DNA from 3 places in the Mesorhizobium sp. WSM4847 genome. Region 3 is predicted to be linked to each of the others. Evidence: predicted binding sites of a transcription regulator. Region 3 holds the regulator's gene; each other region holds the start of a gene.
What was found. The regulator PhoB, encoded in region 3, activates phosphate uptake and scavenging genes when phosphate is short. The targets are predictions, from matches to a motif close to TGTCATNNANCTGTCAT.
Positions count from the first base shown of each region.

Region 1: a site for PhoB is predicted at 1,818-1,834, ahead of olsB (l-ornithine N(alpha)-acyltransferase). Genes of this name have one in related genera too.
Region 2: a site for PhoB is predicted at 2,266-2,282, ahead of AC0L28_RS29710 (esterase-like activity of phytase family protein). Genes of this name have one in related genera too.

Region 1 covers NZ_JBVVPY010000020.1:35,129-39,254, reverse strand. Annotated here, with positions in the region: gene AC0L28_RS25275 (ATP-binding protein) at 1-1,720, shown strand, start outside; gene olsB (l-ornithine N(alpha)-acyltransferase) at 1,886-2,773, shown strand; gene AC0L28_RS25265 (trimeric intracellular cation channel family protein) at 2,867-3,499, opposite strand; gene grpE (nucleotide exchange factor GrpE) at 3,619-4,126, opposite strand, start outside.
Region 2 covers NZ_JBVVPY010000028.1:69,126-73,251, forward strand. Annotated here, with positions in the region: gene AC0L28_RS29690 (alpha/beta fold hydrolase) at 1-6, shown strand, start outside; gene AC0L28_RS29695 (GFA family protein) at 193-591, shown strand; gene AC0L28_RS29700 (hypothetical protein) at 711-959, shown strand; gene AC0L28_RS29705 (glycoside hydrolase family 25 protein) at 1,175-2,191, shown strand; gene AC0L28_RS29710 (esterase-like activity of phytase family protein) at 2,342-4,126, shown strand, end outside.
Region 3 covers NZ_JBVVPY010000013.1:69,366-73,491, forward strand. Annotated here, with positions in the region: gene pstA (phosphate ABC transporter permease PstA) at 1-433, shown strand, start outside; gene pstB (phosphate ABC transporter ATP-binding protein PstB) at 446-1,261, shown strand; gene phoU (phosphate signaling complex protein PhoU) at 1,297-2,004, shown strand; gene phoB (phosphate regulon transcriptional regulator PhoB) at 2,021-2,710, shown strand; gene AC0L28_RS19710 (ROK family protein) at 2,878-4,125, opposite strand.

The DNA.
Region 1 (4,126 bases), on a different contig from region 3:
CCTGAGCTCCACCGACGTCGCCATTAGAACACCGAGCGGCCCGCGCTGGTTCTCATGGATCGAACTGTCCGTGCGCGACAAGGAGAGCGGTGCTGTCTCGCATCGCGCCATCGCCCGCGACATTACCGCTCGCAAGCACGCCGAAACGTCGCTGATCACCGCCCGCGAGCGAGCCGAATATGCAAGCCAGGCCAAATCGCGCTTCCTCGCCACCGTCAGCCACGAGATCCGCACGCCGATGAACGGCATCATGGGCATGGCCAAGCTGCTGGCGGACACCGGGCTCTCGCCGCAACAACGGACCTATGTCGGCGCCATCTCGACCTCGGCCAGCGCGCTGCTGGCGCTGATCGAGGACCTGCTCGACTATTCCAAGATCGAGGCCGGCCGCTTCGATCCCGAACCGCAGCCAATGTCGGTGCGCGAGATCGCCGACAACATCGTAGAACTCCTGGCGGCGCGTGCCTTCGCCAAGAACATCGGCCTTGGCTGCCATGTCGAACCCGACGTACCGCAGATGATATCAGCCGATCCTGGAAGAGTCAGGCAGGTGCTGCTCAACCTCATCGGCAACGCCATCAAGTTCACCGACAGCGGCGGCGTGTTGGTGAGCATCGCTCGTGCCCGCACCGAAACCACCGACCGCATATGCTTCACCGTCACCGACACCGGTCCCGGCCTGCACGAGGACGACCTGGAGCGCATCTTCGAGGAATTCGAACAGGCTGACGGCACGTCGACTCGCGCGCATGGCGGCGCCGGGCTCGGTCTTGCCATCTCCAGGCGCCTGGTGATCGCCATGGGCGGCACGATCTCGGTGTCGAGCCAGCTCGGCCAGGGTTCGGAATTCGTCTTCGAAATCCCTGCAATATCGGCCACCGAGCCGCCGCAGAGCCGTCGGGATGCGCTGTCAGGGCGGCGCGCCGTGATCCTGTCGAAGAACGCCATCGAGGCCGACGCCATCGCCCGCACCATCCGCGCCAATGGCGGCAAGGTCGATCTGGCCACCACCGCCGCCCAGGCAGCGTCCTTCGCCGAAGGCTGCGACGCGCTTTTGGTCGATGCGGCCATGGAGGAAGGCGACGGCAGGTTGCTCAAGCGCCTTCGCCAGAGCGGCTTTGCCGATTGCGAGGCGATCACACTGATCGCGCCAACCGACCGCGGCATGCTGGGCGAGTTCCGCGCCAGCGGCTACGCCACCTTTCTGGCAAGGCCGGTGCGTGGCGAAACGTTGCTTCGCGTGCTCTTGACCAGCAGCGTGCCTGCCCTCACCCAGCCGCAGCCGGAAAAGCGCGGCGCACCAACCGCCCGCGCCATTGGCGGCCGGCGGCGGGGCCTGTCCGTGCTGATCGCCGAGGATAACGACATCAACGCCATGCTTGCCCGTGCCACGCTGCTAAAGGCCGGGCATCGCGTGAAACTGGTCGGCAACGGCAAGGCCGCCGTCGAGGCCATCACCGGCACCGACCACAAGTACCGCTTCGACGTGGTGCTGATGGACCTGCACATGCCTGTCATGGACGGGCTGGACGCGATCGCCGCCATCCGCCGGCACGAGGAGGAAACCGCCGTGTCGCCGGTTCCGATCATGGTGCTGTCGGCGGACAGTCAGGAAACGACCCGCCACGCAGTGCTCGCCCATGGCGCCAGCGGCTTCGTCACCAAGCCGCTCGACCCCGACGCGCTTGTCCATGCGGTCGAGGGTCACGTGGCCGCTTGATCCGCCGGCTATCCTTGCCTGGCTTACCTGCAGAACATAGCCGGTTGAAGGGTTGCCCAGCCGACGAAGTATTGCCGGCAGGGCCGTATCACGGTACTGTCACAATCCTGTTGCACCTACGCCGTATCCCCGTGCCAAGAGGGATGGCTCGAAGGAGAATCACTCGTGCATACAGTTATGCCGGAATGTGACGCTCGGCCGAACGCCAGGGGTGCTTTGCTCACCGGGCATAACGTCGATGCTGTCATAAAAGGCGAAGCGCTTGGCCGTATCGGCAACCTCGAAGTGCGGCTCGCACGCAACGAGGCCGAGATCGCCGCCGCGCAGGAAGTGCGCTACCGGGTGTTCTATGACGAGCTCGGCGCCAAGAAAACCCTGTTTCAGGTGCAGGACCGCCGCGACGCCGACCATTTTGATCCGCTCTGTGATCATCTGCTCGTCTTCGACACCTCGCTGTCCGGTCCCGAGCATCGCCGCATTGTCGGCACCTACCGCCTGTTGCGGCAGGAGATCGCGGCAGCGGCCGGCGGCTTCTATTCCGAGGGCGAGTTTGAGCTGACCAATCTTATCGCCCGCCATCCCGGCCAGCGTTTCCTCGAGCTCGGCCGCTCCTGCGTCTTGCCGGAATACCGCTCGAAGCGCACCATCGAGGCGCTCTGGCAAGGTATCTGGGCCTATATCAACCATTATGGGATCGGCGTGATGACCGGTTGCGCCTCGTTCCCCGGCACCGTGCCGGCGGCACACGCCGAAGCGCTGACCTATCTCGCCCATCACTGCCGGACGAATTCGGCCTGGGACGTGCGCGCCGTCGCCGGCCGCTACTGTTCCATGGATTTGATGCCGATCGAGGCGGTCAACGCCAAGGCCGCGATCGCGGCGATGCCACCTCTGGTCAAGGGCTATCTGCGCGTGGGCGCGCGCATCGGCGACGGCTGCGTCATCGACCGCGAATTCTCGACGGTCGATGTGTTCGTGGTGATGCCGGTCAAGGAGATCGGCGCCCGCTACGTCAGCTATTATGGCGGGGAAGCCCAGCGCTTCGCCGCCTGAGATTCCAATGAGTAGCGAATAGGGAGTAGCGAGTAGCGGGAGTTCCGCCAATTCGCTGCGGATCGTTGTCCCTATTCGCTACTCGCCCTCATTTCACGGAATATCTTCCGGCCGCCGGCCGGGCCGGCTCTTGTAGGACGGAAAGGCCCAGCCGAACTTAAGCGCGCCGCCACGCACGCAGAAAGCGGCTATGAAGCCCACCAGGCCCGAGGCGAGCGGCGGCAGTCCGGCGAGATCGCCTGTTGTAAACAGGATGGCGCCCGCAAGGGCGGCGGTGACATAGATTTCTGGTCTCAAGAGCACCGAAGCCTCACCGGCCAGCAGGTCGCGCAAGATCCCGCCGAACGTGGCGGTGAGCACGCCGGTAACAACGGACACGACCGGCGAGCCGGTGATGGCCAGGCCCTTGGCGGCACCCATCACCGAAAACGCGGCGAGGCCGACGGCGTCGAGCCAGAGCAGTAATTTCCAGCGGGATTCGAGACGGTGCGCCCCGAAAAAGACAAGCATCGCCACCACCGCGCAGATCAGCACATAGCCAGAGTTGGTAACCCAGAAGACCGGCAGATTGAGGATGACGTCTCGAAACGTGCCACCGCCGATGCCGGTGACGCTGGCCAGGAACAGAAAGCCGATGATGTCGAGCTGCTTGCGCGAAGCGGCCAGCGCACCGGTCGCCGCGAAGACGGCGACACCGGCATAGTCGAGAAGCTCGATCGGGTTCAAGGGCATAGCGGAGTAGGAGAGCGGGTGAATAGGGATGTATGAATAGCACGAAGCCGTACGATTGGTACGGCTCCTTTACCCTACTGCCCCTACTGCTCCTACTGCCCTATTCCCTTAACTTACGCATCCTTCTCAGCTTGCTCATTCACCGGCCCTGGCTCGACCGGCGCTTCGCTTGCCACATGCTTGGGACCGCCCTTGGCAACGCCGACCATGGCCGGCCGCAACACCCGCTCACCGATCGAATAGCCTGGCTGCACGACCTGGACCACCGTGTTGGCCGGCACCTCCGGATTGGGCACCTCGAACATCGCCTGATGGAAATTCGGGTCGAATTTCTCGCCTTCCGGCTCGAGCTTCTTCACTCCGTGCCGCTCGAGCGCCGATAGCATGGCGCGCTCGGTGAGCTCGACGCCCTCGATCAGTGATTTCAAACCGGCATCACCTGACGCCTTGGACTCAGCCGGGATCGCATCCAGTGCGCGGCGCAGATTGTCCGATACCGACAGCATGTCACGGGCGAAATTGGCAACCGCATAGGCGCGTGCATCGTGCACGTCACGGGCGGTACGGCGGCGCAGATTCTCCATCTCGGCTGCGACGCGGAGCGCGCGGTCCTTCAACTCG
Region 2 (4,126 bases), on a different contig from region 3:
CACTGACCGCCTGACAACTGCCTGCCTGCCGTCCTCCCGCGAGATGGCCGGCGACGCTCGTTGCGCATCGCGCCTGATCGTACATTCGGCCTGCCGCATCACGCCAACAGATGGCGCCATCAAAGCTTTTCAATTGACGCTCCTATCCCGGCAGCTACCTTCCTGCCAATCTTCAGAAAGAGGGCGCTGGCAATGGCGAAATATCAGGGTGGCTGCCTGTGCGGCGCGGTGCGCTACCGCACTGAGGCCGCGCCGATCAACGAGCGCGTCTGCCATTGCCGGCTTTGCCAGAAGGCGCTCGGCGCTGCCTTCAACGCCCGCGTGCTGTTCCGTATCGACGATGTGACCATCGACGGGCCAGTGGCGACGGTGAATTCCTCGCCCGATCTCAAGCGCGGATTCTGCCCGGGCTGCGGCACGACGGTATTTTCCCGGCGCGACTCCGCCGGCATCATCGGCGTGACCTCCGGCTCGCTCGACGACCCTTCCATGTTCAAGCCGCAGATGCATATGTGGACCGCCTCGAAGCAGCCCTGGGTGCAGCTCGACGACGGACTGCCGCAATATGAAGGCGCCCCGCCACCCAACTGAGGCGCAGGCGTGCCCAAATTTTTTCGTCCGGGACACGAGATAGCCGGCAAAGCGTCATTGGCGAGCCATCATTGCCGCCTATCTATTGCCTGCGGGTCGGCAGTCGAAGGAGGCGACAGATGAACGACAGAATTAACACCCTGGATGAGCTTTTGAGTGATCCGATGGTCAAGCTGGTGATGGAGCGTGACCACGTGCAGCCGGCCGAGCTTCGCTCGCTGCTCGAAGAAAAGGTTCGCCGGGATGATGATGCGCCGGTCAATCCCGTCACCGATCGCCCCAACTCTGATCGCCTTGGCACCGACCGCTCCGTCCCGCCCGCCCATATGGTAGCCGAGAGCTGCCACAATCTATGGTTGTGCGGCTAGGCAGCGACCTGGCGTCGCGATCCTTCGCGCCCTCTCGGTCCTGCAGCGTTTCCAGGCTCTCACCGCTACGGTGATAGAGCGAGCGCCTTGCCCAGCCCCTCTGCCCTAACAATTTGATTCAAACTTTGTTGGTAATTTCTTGTTAGTAATCCGGACTGGTTTGTCCGGCGGCGTTGTCTTGCCATCGGTCTGTTGTGTTCTGCGTACAGGTCCAGATGCGGATATCAAGCGTCGTCATCTTCTCGATCGCGTCACTTTGCCTTGCCGGCTGCACATCCACGTCCGGCGTCGACGCGCTGCAAGTGCCGTCCAGCGAGACGACCAGCTCGGTTGTACGACCGCCCGCGCCGGTGGCGTCGGTCGGCGCTGCCGATGCCGAACCCGACTTCGCGCCGGAGGAGGCGACGGAGCAGACTGTGGCAATGGCCACTCCGGAGCCTGTTGAAAGCATCGAACCGCCCGCCGAGCCGATTGCCCTGGTGGCGCCGACGCGGCTGGCACGGGCAGCACCGATGCTCGCCGAGCCGGTCCAGCGCTATCGGTTCCGCGACGCCAAGCCGATCAATTTCGGCAGGGCATCGCCCAGGCACCTCGCCGTTCACGGCGTCGACGTCTCGCGCTGGCAAGGCAACGTGAACTGGGCGAAGCTGCGCGCGCAGGGCGCGAACTTCGCCTACATCAAGGCGACCGACGGCGGCGATCACCTCGATCCGATGTTCAGGAAGAACTGGCGCAATGCCGACGCCGCCGGCCTCAAGCGCGGCGCCTATCACTTCTTCTACTGGTGCCGCACCGCTAGTGAGCAGGCTGACTGGTTCATCCGCAACGTGCCGAGGGTCGAGGGCGCCTTGCCGCCGGTGATCGATGTCGAGTGGAACGGCGAATCCAGCTGCAAGCGGCGGCCGTCGCGGCAAAAGGTGCTGGAGAAGATGCAGGTGTTCATGGACAAGCTCGAGCGCCACTACGGCCAGCGGCCCATCATCTACACCGCGCCTGATTTCTACCGCGACAATCTCAGAGGCGCATTTCTGGACTATCCATTCTGGCTGCGCGCGGTGGCACAGCACCCGTCAAAGGTCTATCCCGGCCGCAAATGGGTGTTCTGGCAGTATTCCGGCTCCGGCCTGTCGCATGGGGTGAGGGGCCGCATCGACCTCAACGTCTTCCACGGCGACGAGAGAGCCTGGCGGAACTGGGCTGGCGGGCGGCAGATGGTGGCCGAGGCGGAGTAGGCGGCCGAGGAAAGCGCCCATTCGCAGGCCAGCATGAGGTGAATATTGACGGACCTGGCCGCCTGTCGCGGAAGTGTCATCGATCCGTCATCGCTTTGAAATGTCGTTCCCCCAATCAGGTGGCTTCCATTCGAACAGGAGACGCCACCCGTGCCCCGCCATTCCGCGCTTTTCGTCCTGACGGCAGCGCTTGCTGCCTCGGTTTCGCTGCCGGCCCATGCCGACATGATGTTCAACCGGGTCGCGAGCTTCGCGGTCGCCGGAAACCTCCCTGCGGATATCGAGAGGACCACGCCGACTTCGTCCGAGATCATCACGGCGAGCGAAGACGGCATGACGCTGGTTTATTCCGATAGCCCGCTCGGTGCGGTCGGCTTCATCGACATCGCCGATCCCAAGGCGCCCAAGGCCGGCGGCATCGTCAAGATAGCAGGCGAGCCGACCTCGGTTGTGGTCATCGGCGGCAAGGTGCTGGCCGGCGTCAACACGTCGGAAAGCAAAGCCAGGCCTTCGGGCAACCTCAGCGTTATCGACCTTGCCTCCAAGGCGATCGAAAGCACTTGCGACCTCGGCGGCCAACCGGACTCGCTGGCGTTCAGCAAGGACGGCAAGTTTTTGGCCATCGCCATCGAGAACGAGCGCGACGAGGATCTGAACGACGGAGAAATTCCGCAGATGCCGGCCGGCGACCTCAAGATATTCACGCTTGCCGAAGGCCAGCCTGATTGCGCGACGATGAAGACAGTCAACTTGGCGGGCATTGCCGAAGTCGCTGGGGAAGATCCCGAGCCGGAATTCGTCGCCTTCAACGAGGCCGGCGAGATAGCGGTCACGCTGCAGGAAAATAACCACATCGCCATCGTCAACGCCGAAACCGGCGCGATCGTCACGCACTTCTCCGCAGGCTCGGCCACTCTGGACAAGATCGACACCAGGAAGAACGGCGCCTTGTCCTTCGATGGCAAGATCGAAAACGTCGCGCGCGAGCCCGACGCCGTGAAATGGCTCGACAATGACCGCCTCGCCGTCGCCAACGAAGGCGACTACAAGGGCGGCTCGCGCGGCTTCACGATCTTCAGCAAGAAGGGCGAGGTTCTCTACGAATCCGGTCCGTCGTTCGAGTACCAGGTCGCCAAAGCCGGCCATTATCCCGACGACCGCAACAAGAAGGGCGTCGAGCCGGAAGGTCTTGAGACCGGCACGTTCGGCGGGGACAGGCTGCTTTTCGTCGCTTCGGAGCGTGGCTCGGTTGTCGGCGTCTACAAGGACACGGGTGCGGAGCCAGGGTTTGTCCAGATCCTGCCGTCCGGCATCGGCCCCGAAGGCCTGGTCGCGATCCCGTCGCGCAATCTCCTGGTCACCGCCAACGAGGCAGACCTGGTCGAGGACGGGCTCGCCCGCTCGCACGTGATGATCTACGAGCGCTCCGAAGGCCCCGCCACTTACCCGATGATCACGGCAAAGCCCATGGCAGACGGCACGCCGCTCGGCTGGGGCGCGCTTTCGGCGCTCGCGGCCGGCGACTCTACCGGCAAGCTGTTCGCTGCCTCGGACTCGTTCTACGCCAACGCGCCCTCGATCTTCGAGATCGATGCTACCCAGACGCCGGCGCTGATCACCGGCAAGACCATCGTCACGCGTGATGGCCACCCTGCACAGAAGCTCGACATCGAAGGCATCGTCGCCGACGGTGAAGGCGGCTTCTGGCTGGCCAATGAAGGCGATCCGGCAAAGCTCGTCCCGCACGCCATCCTGCGCGTCGACGACAAGGGCGTGATCAAGCAGGAAATCGGCTTCCCGGTGGAACTGCTCACCCACCAGAGCCGCTTCGGTCTCGAAGGCATCACCGCGATCGGCGAAGGCGACGACCTGACGCTGGTGATGGCGGTACAGCGCGAATGGGCCGACGACCCCAAGGGCCAAGTCAAGCTCTTG
Region 3 (4,126 bases):
CGGCATGGTGCTGGCGCTGATGACCCTGCCGATCATCATTATCGCCTCGCGCGCTTCGCTGCGCGCCGTGCCGCCTTCGATCCGCGAGGCGGCGCTTGGCATCGGAGCGTCCAAGGTCCAGACCGTATTCCATCACGTCCTGCCACTGGCGATGCCGGGCATCATGACCGGCACCATCCTCGGAATGGCGCATGCGCTCGGCGAAACCGCGCCGTTGCTGATGATCGGCATGGTCGCCTTCATCGTCGACATTCCCGGCGGCTTCACCGATCCCGCGACGATCCTGCCGGTGCAGATTTTCATGTGGGCGGATTTCCCGGAAGCGGGGTTCCAGCAGAAGACTTCGGCGGCGATTTTGATTTTGCTGGTGTTTTTGGTCATCATGAACGCCATCGCGGTGATACTGCGCAGGCGCTTCGAGCGGCGCTGGTAAGGAGTAGAGGATATGAACATCATGACGGAAGCCGGCGTCGAGCAGAAACTGAGCAGCGCAACCAACGCCCCTTCGATCAAGATGAAGGGCGAAAAGGTCTCTGTTCACTACGGCGAGAAGCGAGCTCTGTTCGACGTCGATCTCGATGTCCGCGAGCATCAGGTGACGGCGTTGATCGGGCCATCGGGCTGCGGCAAGTCGACGTTCCTGCGTTGCCTGAACCGAATGAACGACACCATCGATATCGCGCGGGTGAGCGGCAAGATCACGCTCGACGGCGAGGACGTCTACGATCCGAAAATCGATGTCGTCGAGCTGCGAGCTCGCGTCGGCATGGTATTCCAGAAGCCGAATCCGTTTCCGAAGTCGATCTACGAAAACGTCGCCTACGGTCCGCGCATCCACGGCCTGGCCAGGAGCAAGGCCGAGTTGGACGGCATCGTCGAATCGAGCCTGAAGAAGGCCGGCCTGTTCAACGAGGTCAAGGATCGCCTGCTCGAGTCGGGTACCGGACTGTCCGGCGGACAGCAGCAGCGCCTGTGCATCGCGCGCGCCATCGCGGTGTCGCCGGAAGTGATCCTGATGGACGAGCCCTGTTCGGCGCTCGATCCGATCGCCACCGCCCGCGTCGAGGAACTGATCGACGAACTGCGCCAGAACTATACGATCGTCATCGTCACCCATTCGATGCAGCAGGCGGCGCGCGTGTCGCAACGCACGGCGATGTTCCATCTCGGCTATCTGGTCGAGGAGGGCGCGACCGACAAGATGTTCACCAACCCCGACGACAAGCGCACCCAGGACTACATCACCGGCCGGTTCGGCTGAGCGGTCCGGCGAATTTCGAACACGAGGACAGCACCATGGGTGAACACACCGTCGCATCTTTCGACGAGGAACTGGAGCACATCGACCGGCTGATCCGCGACATGGACGAGCTCGCCGCCGCAATGGTCGCGGCCTCGATCCGCGCGTTGCTTGCGTCGGACAATGCGATGGCGCAGCGCGTCGTCTCGGACGACGCCATCATGGATGCGAGGCAGCGCGAACTCGATGACAGCGCCATCACGCTGATCGCCAAGCGGCAGCCGATGGCGCAGGATCTGCGCGCCGTGGTTGGCGCAATCCGCATGGCGGGCGATCTCGAGCGCATCGGCGATCTGGCCAAGAACATAGCCAAGCGGGTCAGCGCAGTCGGGCAGAGCGCGACGCCGCGTAATCTGTCGCACGGTATCGACGCGATGGCGGACCTCGTTCTTGTGCAGCTGCGCGGCGTGGTCGAGCACTATGTGTCGCGCGATGCCGGCGCGTTGAAGGAACTGCGCGCCGACGACCAGAAGATCGACGTGAAATACACGGCGGTTTTTCGCGAGCTCCTGACCTACATGATGGAGGATCCGCGCAACATCACCGCCTGCACGCACCTTCTGTTCTGCGCCAAGAATCTCGAGCGTATCGGCGATCACGTCACCAACATCGCCGAAAACGCCTACTTTGTCGTGACCGGGCAGCAATTGCCGGCGGATCGCCCGAAGCTCGACGAAACGACGATGTCGGCGCCGGCGACATGACAGGAGTGACCGGCCGATGATCGCGCCGCGCATCATGGTGGTGGAGGATGAAGAGCCGCTGGGCGTCCTCCTCCGTTATAATCTGGAATCCGAAGGCTATCAGGTCGAGGTGGTGACGCGCGGCGACGAGGCCGAAATCCGGCTGCAGGAAAACGTGCCCGATCTTTTGGTGCTCGACTGGATGGTGCCGGCGGTTTCCGGCATCGAGCTTTGCCGGCGGCTTCGGGTGCGCCCCGAAACCGAGCGGCTGCCGATCATCATGCTGACCGCGCGCGGCGAGGAGAGCGACCGGGTGCGCGGCCTTTCGACCGGAGCCGACGACTATCTGGTCAAGCCGTTCTCGACACCGGAATTCATGGCCAGGGTCAAGGCGTTGCTGCGCCGCGCCAAGCCGGAAGTGTTGTCCAGCGTGCTCAAGGTCGGCGACATCATGCTCGATCGTGAATCGCACCGGGTCTATCGCAAGAAGAGCGAGATCCGGCTCGGGCCGACCGAATTCCGGCTGCTCGAATTCATGATGCGCCACCCGGGCCGGGTCTTCTCGCGCAGCCAGTTGCTCGACAATGTCTGGGGCGAGACGATCTACATCGACGAGCGCACGGTGGACGTCCATGTCGGCCGGTTGCGCAAGGCGGTCAACAATGGTCGCATGCCCGATGTCATCCGCACCATCCGCGGCGCGGGCTATGCGATCAGGGAAGACTAGGGGATGTGCTGATATTCAGGTGATGCCGGCCTGCGAACGGCTGATACCTGCGCTTCCGGTGCTCATCTCATCCAAGAGTACGCTCCGCTCCGGTTCTCGGAACCCGCCATTCTCGACTCGGCCTGACCTGAACCTCAACACACCCCAAGTCGCGACCCGGGAATCCTTCAAGCCACGTTCTTTCCGACCGAGCCGGCTCGTGCCTGGATGCTCGGCGCGAAAATCTCCTGGTCGACGAAGCTTAGCGCCCGCATGGCGCAACCTTCGCGGATCAGCGGCAGCTCGTTCGGCTCGGTGTCGAAGGAAATCAAACCCGAATGCTGGCCGCCGGCGGTCTGGGCGATGGCCTCGCGCAGGGCCGGCTCGATCAGGTCGAAGGCGGCAGCGCTGGCGCCGACCATGGCCACCGGCGCCGGATCGATCAGCGCAAACAGGCTGCCGAGCCCGAAGCCGAGCGCCTCGCCGGCCTTGCGGTAGGCTTCGCGCTCCGGTCCGTCCGTCTCGCGCGCCCGGGCCGCCAGTGCCCGCATCTCGGCGTCGCTGACATCGGCGACCGGCTCGGCGTTCTCGCTCAACAGCCTTGCGTTGCGCCAGATGGCGTAGTTGCCGGCATAAGCCTCGACGCAGCCGCGCCGCCCGCAGCGGCAAAGCGCGCCGCCCGGCCGATGGATCATGTGGCCGAATTCGCCGCCTGAGGAGTGGGTGCCGGTGAACAGCTCGCCCTTCAGCACCAGCCCCATACCGATGCCGTGCGAGAGCAGGATGGCGATGAAATCGTCGCGGTAGCGATCCGGGTGGCGCCAGCGCAGCGCCACGGCCATCATGTTGCAGTCGTTCTCCATGATGGCCGGGATGCCGAACTCGCGTTCCAGAATGTCGGCGAAGGCGATGTTCGTCTGCGGCGTGATCGGTGACCACAACATGGCGCGCGCATGGGAATCGGTGATGCCCTGGATCGCCAGCGCGATGCGGGCGACGCTTTGGACATCGAGGTCGGGATCTTCGAGCCGGCGCCGGACGATGGCGACACATTCGCCGATCAGCGCGTCACGCGACATGGTCAGCGTGTCCAGCCGGCGCTGTTCCTCGGCGACCACTTGTCCGGCATAATCGATGACGGCGACCGACAGGAAATTCAGCGACAACACGACGGCCAACACCGCAGCGGCTTGCGGATTGAGGCTGAGGCCGACCTGCGGCCGGCCGCGTTTCAGCGAAACCGTCTCGCTCGCCTTGCTCTCGGCCAGGATGCCTTCCTGGATCAGGTCGGCAGAGATCGCCGATATGGTCGAATGGCTGAGGCCGGTAGTCGCGGCGATCTCGGTCCGCGACGGCTGGCCTGCCCGGCGCACGGCCGAAATCACCATCGCCCTGTTGCGCCGGCGCAGATCGTCATGACGGATTCCCACCGACATT